One region of the Devosia rhizosphaerae genome, then DNA from elsewhere that is predicted to be linked to it. Evidence: predicted binding sites of a transcription regulator. Region 1 holds the regulator's gene; the other holds the start of a gene.

What was found. Region 1 encodes PhoB, which activates phosphate uptake and scavenging genes when phosphate is short. Its sites were predicted from a motif close to TGTCATNNANCTGTCAT; they were not measured.
Region 2: a site for PhoB is predicted at 1,653-1,669, ahead of QOV41_RS04710 (esterase-like activity of phytase family protein). Genes of this name have one in related genera too.

What each region holds. Positions count from the first base shown of each region.
Region 1 covers NZ_CP126539.1:1,274,684-1,282,206, reverse strand. The annotation lists gene QOV41_RS06225 (PstS family phosphate ABC transporter substrate-binding protein) at 1-611, shown strand, start outside; gene pstC (phosphate ABC transporter permease subunit PstC) at 720-2,096, shown strand; gene pstA (phosphate ABC transporter permease PstA) at 2,099-3,460, shown strand; gene pstB (phosphate ABC transporter ATP-binding protein PstB) at 3,509-4,315, shown strand; gene phoU (phosphate signaling complex protein PhoU) at 4,341-5,051, shown strand; gene phoB (phosphate regulon transcriptional regulator PhoB) at 5,055-5,756, shown strand; gene QOV41_RS06195 (MFS transporter) at 5,753-7,378, opposite strand; gene QOV41_RS06190 (aldehyde dehydrogenase family protein) at 7,491-7,523, opposite strand, start outside.
Region 2 covers NZ_CP126539.1:967,782-975,304, reverse strand. The annotation lists gene serA (phosphoglycerate dehydrogenase) at 1-198, opposite strand, end outside; gene QOV41_RS04715 (phosphoserine transaminase) at 302-1,483, opposite strand; gene QOV41_RS04710 (esterase-like activity of phytase family protein) at 1,717-3,885, shown strand; gene QOV41_RS04705 (GNAT family N-acetyltransferase) at 4,026-4,469, shown strand; gene QOV41_RS04700 (ATP-dependent DNA ligase) at 4,586-5,620, opposite strand; gene QOV41_RS04695 (outer membrane protein) at 5,737-6,447, opposite strand; gene glmM (phosphoglucosamine mutase) at 6,591-7,523, opposite strand, start outside.

The DNA.
Region 1 (7,523 bases):
CTCAGGTTCCCGTCGATGGCGAACTGGTCGACAATCCCTACACCAACTGGTCCGAAATCGACTCCTCCCTGCCTGACCAGGACATCTTTGTTGCCATCCCCGGCACCAACCACGGCACCCGCGAAGTCTTCGACGAGCGCGTTCTGGAACTCGGTTGCGAGGCCGCTGGCCTGCCCGAAATGGACGAAGATGCCATGGAAGCCGCTTGCCTGACCCCGCGTCAGGACGTGGTTGTCGAGATCGCTGGCGACTACACTGAGACTCTCGCTCGCCTGCAGTCGAACCCAGAAGCCATTGGTGTGTTCGGCCTGTCCTTCTACGACCAGAACCGCGACACTCTCAAGGTTGCCACGGTTGACGGTGTTGAGCCGACCCTAGAGACCATTGCTTCGGGTGATTACCCGATCTCCCGTCCGCTGCAGTTCTACGTCAAGGGCGCGCATATCGGCGTGATCCCCGGCATTGAAGACTACGTAGCCTTCTTCCTGTCCGAGCAGATGGCTGGTGCCGGCGGTGCTCTGGAAAGCGCTGGCCTGGTTCCTGCTTCCAGCGAGTTCCTGACTGAGCAGCTCGACGCCTTCAACAACGGCACGCAGTACCAGCCTGAGTAATCCGGCGCCCTACGAACATAGAGGATCCCGGCACTGCCGGGGTCCTTTCCTTTCGAATTAGTCAGGGGCCGGTCAGATGACCTCGGCTCTCCAGGAGACCAGGACGCCGTGAACGCTCTCGTAGTCGCCGCACTTCTTCTGGTCCTTCTGACAGTTTCCTATCAGGTCGGCTGGTCGCGTAGCCGCAAGCTCGCCAGCGGCAAGGGCGACCGCCTCCACTCCCGCCCAATCTATCACGGCGTCCTAGCCGCTCTGTTTGCGCTACTTCCCGCTATTCTCCTCCTGAGTTTGTGGGCGCTTTTCAGCGACTACGTCTCAAGTGGATTTATTCTGGCGCAACTGCCACTCGAAACCGCGCAATTAACCGAGGTCCAGGTGCAAGCTGCGGTCAATCGCGTGCACGCTCTCGCCAACGGATTCGGCGTGGTCGGAACTCCGTCCCCCGAGGAAATGGGAGCGGCCAGGGCATACGAGTCATTCCAACTGGTCACCTCTTTGGTTGTTGTTGCTGCCGCGGCGGCCCTGGGTGCAGCGGGTCTTTTCCTGGCGCAGCGCCGCATCGGGCTCCGCCTGCGTGCGCGCACCGAGGTGGAACTGGCAATCCGCATTGCACTGATCCTCTGCTCGACCGTCGCTATCCTGACCACAATAGGTATCGTTCTGTCGCTGCTCGCTGATGCGTTCCGGTTCTTTACCTTCATCGCCCCCCAAAATTTCTTCTTCGGAACGGTCTGGAACCCGCGCTTTCAGAGCACTGGCTCTGGCTCCGCCGGCGAATATGGCCTCCTGCCGCTCCTTTGGGGCACGGTGATGATCAGCATCATCGCCATGCTGGTGGCTGTTCCAATTGGCCTTATGTCGGCGATCTATCTCTCGCAATACGCGGACAAGCGCGTGCGCAGCGTGGTTAAGCCGGTTATTGAGGTGCTGGCAGGTATTCCCACCATCGTCTACGGCTTCTTCGCGCTGGTTTCGGTCGGCCCCTTTCTTGCCGCTGCTGGCGATGTAATCGGTCTCGACATCCGCGCCACGAGCGCCCTGACTGCTGGCATTGTCATGGGCATCATGATCATCCCGTTCATTTCTTCGCTCAGCGATGACATCATCGCCCAGGTGCCCCGCGCGATGCGCGATGGTTCCTTGGGCCTGGGCGCCACCAAGTCCGAAACCATACGCAAGGTGCTGCTGCCCGCCGCCCTTCCCGGCGTCGTCGGCGCGATCCTGCTCGCGGTGAGCCGCGCCATCGGAGAAACCATGATTGTGGTGCTGGCGGCCGGCAACAGCCCAGTCCTGCGCTTCAATCCTGCTGAGCCGACCTCAACTGTGACCGTGAGCATCGTCAATCAGCTGACGGGCGACGCAGCCTTCACCAGCCCCCAGACGCTGGTTGCTTTTGCACTCGGGCTAACTTTGTTTGTCATGACTTTGCTGCTCAATATCATGGCCCTCTACATCGTCCGTAAATTCAGGGAGCAATACGAATAGCCATGACTGACGCATTGCTTTCCACCAATGATACCAGCAAGGCCCGGCGCGAGCGTGTGCGCAAGAGCCTGGGAAGGCGCCATCGCAGCGAGACGATCTTTCGCTGGGCCGGCATTCTCTCCATTGTCGCCGCACTGGGCTTCGTGGCGATCCTGTTCGGGATGATCCTGTCCAAAGGGCTTCCCTCGTTCTGGCAGTCCACTCTTCATGTCGAAGCCTATTTTGACCCCGAACTGATCGAAGGTGGGCCTCAGCCGCAGCCGCAGGACAGCGCGTCCCCTGCTGAGTACCAGCAAGCGATGGCTCAGTGGCAACGTAACGTTACCCTGTCGAACTGGAACGCCATCGTCGAGCGAGCCGTACGAACCAGCGCGCCCGATGCCGATATCGAGACCCGCGATCTACTTGAACTCGTGACGACGGCTGCTCGCTTCCAGTTGCGCGACATGTATTTTGCCAATCCTGACGTGTTGGGACAGACTCTGCCGGTCTCGATCTTGGCTTCTGCCAATACAGATAACTGGCTCAAAGGGACTATCAACCGCGAATTAGCCGATGCACGTCAGCAGCTTTCTGCCGAGACAAGGCAGCTCGCTGATCGCTTTGTGGCCGAAGGCATCATCACCTTCGACTTCGCCTGGCATATCTTCACCAATGTTGACAGCCGTTCCGCCCCCGCCACTGCAGGTCTGGCCGGTGCCTTCATGGGCTCGCTTTACATGATGATCGTGGTGATTGTGCTGGCCGTGCCGATCGGCGTGGCGAGCGCGATCTACTTGGAGGAGTTTGCGCCCAAGAACCGCTGGACCGACCTCATCGAGATTAACATCAACAATCTTGCAGCAGTGCCTTCCATCGTCTTCGGCCTGCTCGGCGCAGCAGTGTTCATCAATTATCTTGGCTTGCCCCGCTCCGCACCGCTGGTTGGCGGCTTGGTGCTGACTTTGATGACCCTGCCCACCATCATCATCGCCACGCGATCTTCCCTGCGCGCCGTACCGCCCTCCTTGCGCCAGGCGGCACTTGGCCTGGGCGCCTCCAAGAACCAGACGGTCTTCCATCACGTTCTGCCACTAACGTTTCCGGGCATCCTGACCGCGACCATTATCGGCGTTGCACAGGCGCTGGGAGAAACGGCACCGCTGCTGCTGATCGGCATGAGCGCCTTTATCGCGAACATTCCAGCCACCCCCCTGGATTCGGCTACCGCGCTGCCCGTGCAGATCTATTTGTGGCAGGGCAACGAGAACCGAAACTTTTTCGAAGCGAGGACTTCCGCCGCCATCATCGTGCTTCTCGGGCTGATGCTGCTGCTCAATGCCATCGCTATTTTCCTCCGGACACGGCTGGAGCGTCGTGCCTGATCGGGCTAGGAGGTCTGACAAATGGACATGCTTACTGGTAGGCTCAAGATGACAAGCGACACCGAGGCAGGACGCGCGATCGTAGACCTTGCAAACGCGCCAACGCGCATCGAAGCGCGCGACGTGACGGTGCACTACGGCGACAAGCAGGCTCTGCACGGCATTTCGATCGACATTCCCGATCGGGCAGTTACCTCCTTCATCGGGCCGTCGGGCTGCGGCAAGTCAACCTTTCTGCGCTGCATCAACCGCATGAACGACACCATCGAGGGCGCCAAGGTTGGAGGCCAGATCAGGCTTGATGGCGAAGACATCTACGACACGGATCTCGATGTGGTGGAACTGCGCGCCCGTATCGGCATGGTGTTCCAGAAGCCGAACCCATTCCCCAAGTCGATTTACGAGAACGTAGCCTACGGTCCTAAGATCCACGGCATTGCGCGTTCCAAAGCCGATTTGGACGAGATCGTTGTCTCCTCACTCCGCAAGGCGGGTCTCTTCGAAGAGGTGAAGGACCGCCTATACGAGCCGGGTACAGGTCTGTCCGGCGGTCAGCAGCAGCGCCTCTGCATTGCGCGCGCGATCGCAGTTGGCCCTGAAGTAATCCTGATGGATGAACCCTGCTCGGCTCTCGACCCTATCGCAACCGCAATCATCGAGGAACTCATCGATGAACTGCGCGAGAACTTCACGATCGTGATCGTGACACACTCCATGCAGCAGGCCGCCCGCGTCTCGCAGAAGACCGCTTTCTTCCACTTGGGCAAGCTGATCGAAGAAGGCGTCACCGAAGAGATCTTCACCAACCCGGTGCACAAGCAAACACAAGACTACATCATGGGCCGGATCGGCTGACCGGGCGCATCGAGGAGGAAAACCAATGCCAAATACCGGCGCCGACCATATCGTTCAGTCCTATAGCGACGAACTCAATGCGCTCGCTCAAGCCATCGCCGAAATGGGCGGTGAAGTGGAAGTTTCCATCGAGAATGGCACCAAGGCCCTGCTCAAGCTTGATCGCGAGCTCGCCGATTTGACCATCATCGCCGATCAGCGCATCGACGACATGGAGCGCCGGATCGACGAAATGGCGGTTTCGATGATTGCTCGTCGTCAGCCGATGGCGAGCGATCTACGCGCCATCATTACCTCCATCCATGTCGCGGGGGACCTCGAGCGCATTGGTGACATGGCCAAGCAATTGGCCCGGCGCTCCCTGAAACTCGATGGGCTCAACCTGCAGCCAACTTTCTACAATGGCGTCCGCAACATGACGGCATTGGTAATGCGGCAGCTAAAGCAGGCGCTGGACGCCTATTCCAATCGGGACGCCGCCGCTGCCGTCGAGGTCTGCAACCGCGATGACGAGGTCGATGCGATGCACACCTCGTTGTTCCGTGAGCTGCTCACCTACATGATGGAAGATCCGCGCAACATCACCTCCTGCACGCATTTGCTGTTTTGCGCCAAGAGCCTGGAACGCATCGGCGACCACGCCACCAACATTGCGGAGCGCGCCTACTATCTGCAGACCGGCAAGCAGCTCGGGAGCAATGTCGAAGAGCTCGAGCGCAAGCAGATCAAGGTTTAAGCCATGTCGGCTACAATTCTCGTCGTCGAAGACGAAGGCGATATCGCCATTCTCTTGCGCTATAATCTTGAGGCCGAAGGCTTTCGGGTCCTGACTGCTGAAACCGGTGACGAGGCCCAGGTCCAGATCCAGCAAAAGCTGCCCGATCTGATCCTGCTTGACTGGATGCTGCCCGAGATCTCCGGCATCGAACTGTGCCGGCGCTTGCGGGCGCGCGACGAGACCGCGCGGGTGCCGATCATCATGCTGACCGCACGCGGCGAGGAAGAAGAACGGGTGCGGGGCCTTGCCACAGGTGCGGACGACTACGTCGTAAAGCCGTTTTCTGTTCCCGAACTGATGGCCCGAATCCATGCACTTCTGCGACGGGCGAACCCCAATCTGGTGACCGCTTCGCTCAAGGTCGGCGATCTCGAACTCGATCGCACCACCCACCGCGTCCGCCGCGGCAATCGCGACGTCCATCTTGGTCCCACCGAGTATCGACTACTCGAATATCTCATGCGCCATCCCGGCCGGGTCTATTCGCGCGAGCAATTGCTCGATGGTGTCTGGGGCAATGACGTCTATGTCGATGAGCGGACAGTGGATGTCCATATCGGTCGTCTCCGTCGTGCCATCAATCGCGGCCGCGAGATCGACCCGATCCGGACCGTTCGCGGCGCGGGCTACGCTTTCGACGAGCGCTTCGCCCAAGTGGCCTAGTGCTCGGGGCTCTCCCGGAGCGGCATGTCGTCGACCTGCGGCACGGTCTGCCGCTCGATCATGCGGTGGACATGGGGCGGTCCCTCGCCCCGGTGCAGCGCCCGCAAGCTCTGCAGGTTCTCGGCATCGGCCTTGGTACGCCGCAGATTGTGGCGCACATAGTCCACCCAGGTGGGCACGTGATAGCTCTCCACCCAGATCTCTGGGCGTTCGAGGTCCCGCAGCAGCGCCCATTGCCGCGCACCATCGCGGATGCGGATACGGCGGCGCTCACTCATTAGCCGGAGGAAAGCGGGAATGTCTTCCTGGACGATCTGATAGTCCACCATCACCATCACCGGCCCACTCCGCGGCCGCATCTCGAGCTTGAGCACCGGTTCGTTGAAGGCATTGAGCGGGCTGAGGTCGCGTGAGCTGAACTGCGGCAGCGGCAGCTTGAGACCCACCAGAGCACAGGCAAGGAGCGTCACCCCCGCCAAGGCGAGTGACCAGCTCGGTGCGGACAGATCGGCGACACTGCCCCAGAGCCAGCTGCCCAGTGCCATGCCGCCGAAAGTAGCCGTTTGGTAGAGCGATAGCGCCCGCCCCACAACCCAACGGGGCGTTGAGAGCTGAACGGAGACGTTGAACAGTGACAGCGCCAGCACCCAGCCCGCGCCCGCTGGCAAGAGAATGAGACAGCTCAGCACGATTTCGCGGCTGAAGCCCAGGCCGACACAGGAGACCGCGAACACCACGCAGGCAATGCGCACGATGATCTCATTGCTGTAGCGCTCGCGCACCCTTCCGTTGAGGAAGGCGCCTCCGATGGCACCAACGCCAAAGCACCCCAACAACGCGCCATAGCCCAGGGCGCCGCCGCCGAGATATTCGCTTGCCACCGAAGGCAGGAGCGCCAGCACCGCGATAGCGGCAAGGCCGAACAGGAAACCACGCAGCATAACTGTCATCAGATTGGGCGAGAGCGAGGCATAGCGCACCCCGGCCCACATGGCGCTGCCGAACCTCTCCCGCGGCAACTTGTTGGCGATCGCTTGCGGCTGCCACCGGAACAGCGCGGCGATCAGCGGGAGGTAGGAAACCGCATTGACCGCGAAGGCCGCAGCCGCGCCGGCAAAGGCAACGATGATGCCGCCAACTGCTGGCCCCACGCTGCGCATCATGTTGAAGCCCATGGCGTTGAGCGTCACCGCGCCGGGCAGGTCGTCGCGCGGCACGATATCGCCCATGGAAGCCTGCCAAGACGGGTTGAACAACGCTGTGCCGCAGCCAATCAGAAAGGTGAACCCTAGCAAGAGCCAGGGGGTCATCAGCCCAAGGAAACCCAGCACCGCCAGCACCACGGAAATGATCGCCATTGCCGATTGGGCAATGATCATCACTATGCGCCGGTCGAAATTGTCGGCCAGCGCGCCCGCTGCGATGGAGAACACCATGATGGGCAGGGTGGTCGAGGCCTGCACCAGGGCGACCATATTGTGGGAGTCCGTGAGGGTGGTCATCATCCACCCGGCGCCGACCGCCTGCACAAGACCGCCGAGATTGGACGCTAAGGTGGCGATCCAGAGCAGGCGAAAGGTCTCGTGCCGGAAAGGGGCCAGCACAGACACTCGCTCGGGCATTCGTGAACCTCAGTCGTCTGCCCGCAATCGCGCGGGCGAATGGCACCAATCTGCTCTCGGCAGGGCGCCAATGCAACTGCGCCGGCACGAGGCCGGCGCAGTCTTTTTCGTCTTAGCCAGCCGCGGTGTAGGCCGTCTTGACCTG
Region 2 (7,523 bases), 310 kb from region 1:
ATTGGTGGCCGCCGACAGGATCTTTTCGGTGACCTTGGTGGCCGAGCGGATGGCCAAACCATCATACTGGCCAATAACTTCGAAGAGCTTGTCCTTGTCTTTGCCCAGATCGGGCAGATAGTCGACCTCCACGCCATTGTCCTTGAAGATCTGAACGGCCGTGGGGCTGAGCTTGTCGGAAACGAGAACCTTGGGCATAGCGCCCTCCTTGTTTTCGCCACACCGATGGACGGTGCATGAATGAAAATGAACGGGGAAAAGGCGACGCCGAAGGGCGTCACCGGATTGTTCGCAGGGCTAATCAGGCAGCAGCCTGGAGCACAGCCTTTTCTTCGGCGAAGGCCCAATCGAGCCAAGGCGTCAGCGCTTCGAGATTGGCAGCGTCGATGGTGGAGCCGGCCCAGATGCGCAGCCCCGTCGGCGCGTCGCGATAGCCGCCGATGTCATAGGCCACGCCGAGCTTGTCGAGTCGGGCAACGATGGCCTTAACAAAGGCGGACTGCGCCTCCTCGTCCAGTGCCGTGACCGCAGGATCGGTGATGACGAAACAGACGGAGGTATTGGAGCGCGTGGCTTCTTCCTTGGCGAGGAAGCCGACCCAATCGGTTCGGGCGACCCAATCGGCGAGCACCTGGTAGTTGGCGTCGGCGCGGGCCTGCATGGCCTTGAGCCCGCCGATCTGCTTGCCCCACTTCATGGCGTCGACCGCATCCTCGATGCAGATCATGGAGACGGTATTGATGGTCTCGGCCTTGAAGATCCCCTCGATCAGCTTGCCGCCCTTGGTGAGGCGGAAGATCTTGGGCAGCGGGCGCTCGGGCTTGAAGGTCTCCAGCCGCTCGACAGCGCGCGGCGACAGGATGAGGACGCCATGGGCCGCTTCGCCGCCCAGCGCCTTCTGCCAGGAGAAGGTGACCACATCGAGCTTGGAAAAGTCGAGGTCCTGCGCAAAGGCGGCCGAGGTGGCGTCGCAAATGGTGAGGCCCTGCCGATCGGCCGGAATCCAATCGCCATTGGGCACGCGAGCGCCCGAGGTGGTGCCGTTCCAGGTAAAGACAACGTCGCGGGAGAAATCCACCTGTGCCAAATCGGGCAGCTCGCCATAGGGTGCCTTGAGCACGCGCACATCATCGAGCTTGAGTTGCTTTTGGACGTCGGTGACCCAGCCTTCCCCAAAGGATTCCCAGGCGAGCATGTCGACGCCTCGCGCGCCAAGCATGGACCAGAGCGCCATCTCCACCGCGCCCGTGTCCGAGGCGGGAACGATGCCGATGCGGTAGTCGGCAGGGACGGCGAGCAGCTCGCGCGTCAGGTCGATGGCTTCCTGGATGCGCGCCTTGGCGGGCTTGGCCCGGTGCGAACGGCCGACCAAGGCGTCGGACAGCACATCCACCGTCCAGCCAGGACGCTTGGCACAGGGGCCCGACGAAAAATTCGGATTAGCCGGTTTTACCGCCGGTGCGGTTTGGGGCGTATCAGCCATTCTCAGCGACCCTCCCAGGTCTATCGCCTTGCGTTAGGGCAAGGTGTCCTGAGGCGGGAGATACGCCTACCGCCTAGGGCGCGTCAATGGGTCTTTTGGAGCGCCCTAACTTTTGCAAGGCGCGGCATCACGGGGGCGAGATGATCCTGTCGCATAATCTTTGCAGAACTGTCATGTGACCGTGTCCCAGCAGGCCTAGGGCAGGCCATCCGTCACACCCATTGGGGCACACAATGAAGCGTCATTCTGTTCTCGCCGGCCTGACCGCCGCGCTTTTAGCTGCCACTGCGGCAAGCGCCGCGGCCGCACCCGTTTTCAATCGCGTTGCCAGCTTCCCGGTCGCGCTCAACCACCCCGATGCGGAAGAAACCTCATCCGAGATCATCACCGCGTCCGAAGACGGGATGACGCTCGCCTATTCCGATAGCCCCGGTGGCGGCATCGGCTTCATCGACATCACAGATTTCGAGAAGCCCGCGCCTGCCGGCTACGTCGAAGTCGAGGGCGAGCCAACCTCGGTCACAATTATTGGCGACAAGCTCTACGCTGCCGTCAACACCAGCGAAGATTTCATCAATGTCTCGGGCCAGCTGTTGGTCATAGACCTTGCGAGCAAGCAGATCGAAGAGACTGTCGAACTTGGTGGCCAGCCAGACTCGATCGCCCGCAATGCTGAGGGCACCCTGTTGGCCATTGCTATCGAAAACGAGCGCGACGAAGATCTCAACGATGGCGCGCTGCCGCAGGCTCCTGCGGGTTCGGTCGTCCTCCTGACCATCGCCGATGGCCAACTCGACACCGCTTCGCTCAAGACGGTTGATCTGACCGGCCTTGCCGCCACTGCTGGCGAAGACCCCGAACCGGAATATGTCACCATCAACAGCCGCGACGAAGTGGCTGTATCCCTGCAGGAAAACAACGAGATCTTCATCATCGACGGCCAGACCGGCAGCGTCACCGGGCATTTCTCGGCCGGTGGGGCCGATCTCGAGAATATCGACGTTGCCGATGATGGCGCCCTCACCTTCACCGAGAACAGATCGGGGGTGCTGCGTGAGCCTGATGCCATTAAGTGGCTCGACGACGAGCGCATCGTCACCGTCAACGAAGGCGACTGGAGGGGCGGAGCCCGCGGCTTCACCATCTTCGACAAGACTGGCAACGTGCTGTTTGAAAGCGGTTCGGCAATGGAACTGGAGGCAGCCCGCCTCGGCCATTACCCCGATGACCGCGACAAGAAGGGCGTGGAGCCAGAAGGCCTGGAGATCGCCAGCTTTGACGATGAAACCTTGATGTTCGTCTCCCAGGAGCGCTCCTCGCTTGTCGCCATCTACAAGGACACCGGCGCTGAGCCTGAATACCTCCAGACCATCGCTTCGGGTATTGGGCCAGAAGGTTCTGTTGCCATTCCCAAGCGCAACCTCTTCATCACTGCCAATGAAAATGACCTCCGCGAGGACGGCCTGGCTGGCTCCCATGTCATGATCTTCGAGCGAGCCGAAGGCGAACCCGGCTACCCCCAGCTCATCGCCCAAGATGATGAGCACGGCGTGCCGTTCGGCTGGGCAGCAATCTCGGGTGCCGTGGCCGATCCCGAACAGACGGGGATTCTCTATGCCGTTTCCGACAGCGCCCTTTATTCTGCTCCGGCGATCTACACCATCGACGCTACCCAGCAGCCAGCCCGGATCACTGCCAAGACGCTAGTTACCCGCCAGGGGGCCCCGGCGCAGAAGCTCGATCTCGAAGGCATCACCCTTGATGGCGAAGGCGGCTTCTGGCTCGCTTCGGAAGGCGACACGCAAGACCTCACCCCGCACGCACTGTTCCATGTCGACGCCGAGGGTGAAATCCAGCGGGAAGTCGCGTTCCCAGCTGAATTGCTCGCAGTAGAAACGCGCTCGGGAGCCGAAGGCGTAGCCATGGTCGATGGTACCCTCTGGGTGGCCATCCAGCGCGAATGGAAGGATGACGAAAAGGGCACCGTCAAGCTCGTCTCCTACAATCCCGAAAGCGAGGAATGGGGCGCCGTGCTCTATCCACTCCAAGCTCCAGCCGAAGGCGCCTGGGTGGGCCTGTCCGAAATCACCGCCAATGGTGACCATGTCTACCTCATCGAGCGGGACAATCAGCTTGCGGACAAAGCCAGTCTCAAGCAGGTGACACGCGTCGCCACCAGCGAACTCCAGCCGGCAGCCCTGGGCAGCGAGCTTCCCACTGTCAGCAAGGAAGTCGTACGCGACCTCATTCCGGACCTCGAAGCCAACAACGGCTATGTGGTCGACAAGGTCGAAAGCCTGGCGATCGACACAGTTGGCACCGCTTATGTCATCACTGACAATGACGGGGTGGACGACTCCTCGGGCGAAACCTTCTTCTGGACCTTCAGCTTGAACCAGTAGACCGAGCATGTGGAAGGGGGCACCAGCTCCCTTCCTCTCTCCACGTCTCTTTGCTTTACTCCGACACAAAAGGCTGGCCTTGAACGCGGCCGTTGAGCAAGGTCAAGTGCAAGTCTGAGACAGCTTCGTGGTGACGGACCATGAAAATTCGAGCGGCAACTTACGCTGACGCCGAGGCGGGCGCGCAGGTCCTGCAGCGCTCGATCGCCGAACTGTGCCGCGCTGATCACAACGACAATGACACTGTTCTGGCAGCCTGGACTGCGAACAAGACACCGCGCAACTGGAAGATCTGGATCGATCAGAACGAGACAGAGCTCTTCGTGGCCGTTGCAAGTGACCAAATTGCTGGAGTTGGCATGCTGGATCACGCCGGCACAATCATGCTGAACTACGTCTCTCCCGACCACCGCTGGCGTGGAGTGAGCAAGGCGCTACTGGCACGCATGGAGCGACAGGCTTTCGATTGGGGCCTGCGAGAGTGCGTCGTGGAAAGCACGAATGCCGCCCGGCGCTTTTATGAAAGTGCGGGCTACCATGGATCATCCGACACGCCTCGCATGACCAAGACGATCTCTGTGTGATGTCCCAGCGGCACCAGACGCAGTTCTTCTAAGCGGGAAGAGGCCACGCCGACCATGTAAGAGCTTCGGAGAAGCACTCATCACGGTACGAAGGCGCCACGGTCCCGCTCACCGCCTTAGCGCGGCGCATCCGCGACGATCGCCTGGATGACACTATCGGGGGCAGCGGGCTGGGCGAGTTGGTCGAAAGTGCATTGCTCGGCCGCCGTGTCGGGGCGCCACCGGTGCAGGCGGGTGCCATGGCGAAAGCGGTCTCCGGTGATCTGGTCGTAGAGCACTTCAACCACCAGCTCAGGCTTGAGCGGCACCCATTCAGCCGAGCGTTCGGTCGACCAGCGGCTGGGCCCCCCTGGTGCCTTGCCGGTGAAGCCGGAGCCGCCCTTGAGCTTTTCCAGCCTTCTCGTTAGGTCCGGCTTGTCCTTAGCGGCTATGCCAGAGGTGAAGCCCACATGGTCGAGCATGCCTTGCGCATTATATAGCCCCAGGAGCAGCGAGCCGACTTCGGTGCTGTGCGTGCCATAGCGGAACCCACCAACGACGCAGTCTGCAGAGCGAATGCGCTTGGCCTTGAGCATGGCGCGCTCGCCACTGGCATAAGCGCCATCGAGCCGCTTGGCGATAACGCCGTCAAGTTCAGTGCTGAGATTACCGAACCAGGCAGCAGCAGTTTTCCGTTCCCGTGTGCTCGGCGAGAGCCGAAGCGCGGGCGCGTCCACTCCAGCAACGAAGGTCTCGAGCGCCGCACGGCGCTCCTGGAGCGGCGCATCCCGCCAGGCGCGGCTCCCCTCCTCCAAGAGATCAAAGACTATCAGGAGGGCCGGCGTCTCAGCCGAAAGCCTGCGTACGCGACTTTCGGCCGGGTGGAGGCGCTGTTGCAGAGCATCAAAGGACGCCATGCCGCCAATCGGCACGACGAGTTCGCCGTCGAGCATGAAGCGCTGCTGGGGCAACCCCGCAATAAGATCCACAATCTCGGGGAAGTAACGGCCGAGCGGCTTGCCGGACTTGGCCCAGAGATCGACTTGGGTGCCTTGTCTGATCGCGAGGCAGCGGAAACCATCCCATTTGGGCTCGAACTGCCAGCCCGCGCCATCCGGCAGCTCGGAAACGAGCTTGGCCTCCATGGGCGGTATGAACGAGAGATCGGCCATTAGTTCCTCCTTTTCAACGCAACGATAGGAGGCCTAGCTTGGTGCCGCGAGGGGCGGGCAAAAAGAAGTCGGCGCCCACGAGGAGCGCCGACTTTCGATCTGGTGGTAACTGAGGATTAGTTGAAGCGATAGCGGAGCGAGCCGCGCACTTCGTGGATCAGCGGGTCGTTGATGTAGTACGAAGTGCTCGGACCGCGCTGAGCATTGGTGATCTCAGGCATATAGAGACCGCGATAGCCGAGGTCGGCAACGATTGAACCCATATCGTAGGTTACGCCAGCCATAACAGCAGCCGTGGGAGCCCAGGACTCGCCATCGGGCGTAGGTACACCGCCAGTGATGGAGGTCTGGTTGTAGGCGCCACCGATACCGGCACCGACATAGGCGCCAAAGCCGCCAGCCGCACCACCGCCCGAGATTGGGAAGTCGTAGTAGGCGTTGGCGAGCAGTATGGTGGAGCGGAGTTCCAGCTCATAGGTGTCGTCAGTGAGCCCCTTGTTGCGGAGGTGGTCAAGCGTCACATCTGCGCGGAAACCCGTGCCAGTCTCGTAGCCTACGCCGGCACCGAAGGAATAGCCGAAGCCCGCCTCGGTGAAGTCCAGCTCGGTACCAGTGCCCACACAAGTGGTGGGGCAGCCAGGGGTATAGTCACGAGCCCAGAGCCAGTTACCGGCCACCGAACCACGTAGATAGAAAGAGCCTTCATAACCGTAGTCGACATCGGGAATGTCGATGACGGGCGGATAGTAGGGCAGATCGGCAGCCAGTGCCGGGGCAGCAATTGCGGCGGCTCCTGCCACCATCGCCGCAGCGATGAGCTTGCGCATGGAAAATTGGTCCTTGGGTTGCCACGACACCAGTCGAATGCGCCCAATATCGGCCAATAGTCTTAAAGGTGACTTAACCCTAAGGCTTAACCCTAACGGTGCCCTGCCGAGGTCCGATTTTGCCTCGGCTGAGGCACGATGACTTACGCTACCGCGAGGATCGCCTGCTCGACTTGGGCAACGACCTTGGACACTACGGCGGCATCATCCGCCTCCCCCATGACCCGGATCACCGGCTCGGTACCCGAAGCGCGCACGACAAGGCGGCCGCCGGTGCCCAGCATCGCCTGGCCATCGGCAATGGCCTGGATGACCTGCTTGTGCTCGAGCGGCTTGCCGGTTTTGAACTTCACACTGCGCAACAATTGCGGGACCTTGGTAAATCGCGCGCAGATCTCCGAGATCGAGCGCTCTTCCTGCTTGAGGACAGCGAGTAGTTGCAGCGCCGCGACGAGGCCATCACCGGTGGTGGTAAAATCGGAGAGAATGATGTGGCCCGACTGCTCGCCCCCAACATTGAAGCCTTTGGCACGCATCGCTTCGAGGACGTAGCGATCACCAACCTGCGTGCGTTCAAGAGTGAGGCCTAGGGAGGTCAGGTGGCGTTCCAGCCCAAGATTGCTCATGATGGTGGCAACAATACCGCCGCCGATCAGCATTTCGCGCTTGAGCCAGCTTTCAGCAATGACCGCCATCAGCTGATCGCCGTCGATCACATTGCCCTTTTCATCGACAATGATAACGCGGTCAGCGTCACCGTCGAGTGCGATGCCGATATCGGCACGTACTTCCTTGACCTTGGCGGCGACTGCTTCGGGAGCGGTCGAGCCCACCTTGTGGTTGATGTTGTAACCGTCAGGCTCCACGCCGATGGTGATGACCTCGGCCCCAAGTTCCCAAAGGGCGATTGGCGCCACCTTGTAGGCGGCACCATTGGCGCAATCGAGCACCACGCGGAGGCCGGACAGATCAATGTTCCGCGGCATGGTGCGCTTGGCGTATTCGATATAGCGCGTGCGGGCTTCCTCATCGCGGTGCGCCCGACCGATCTCGCGCCCATGCGCGAGATAGTGCGT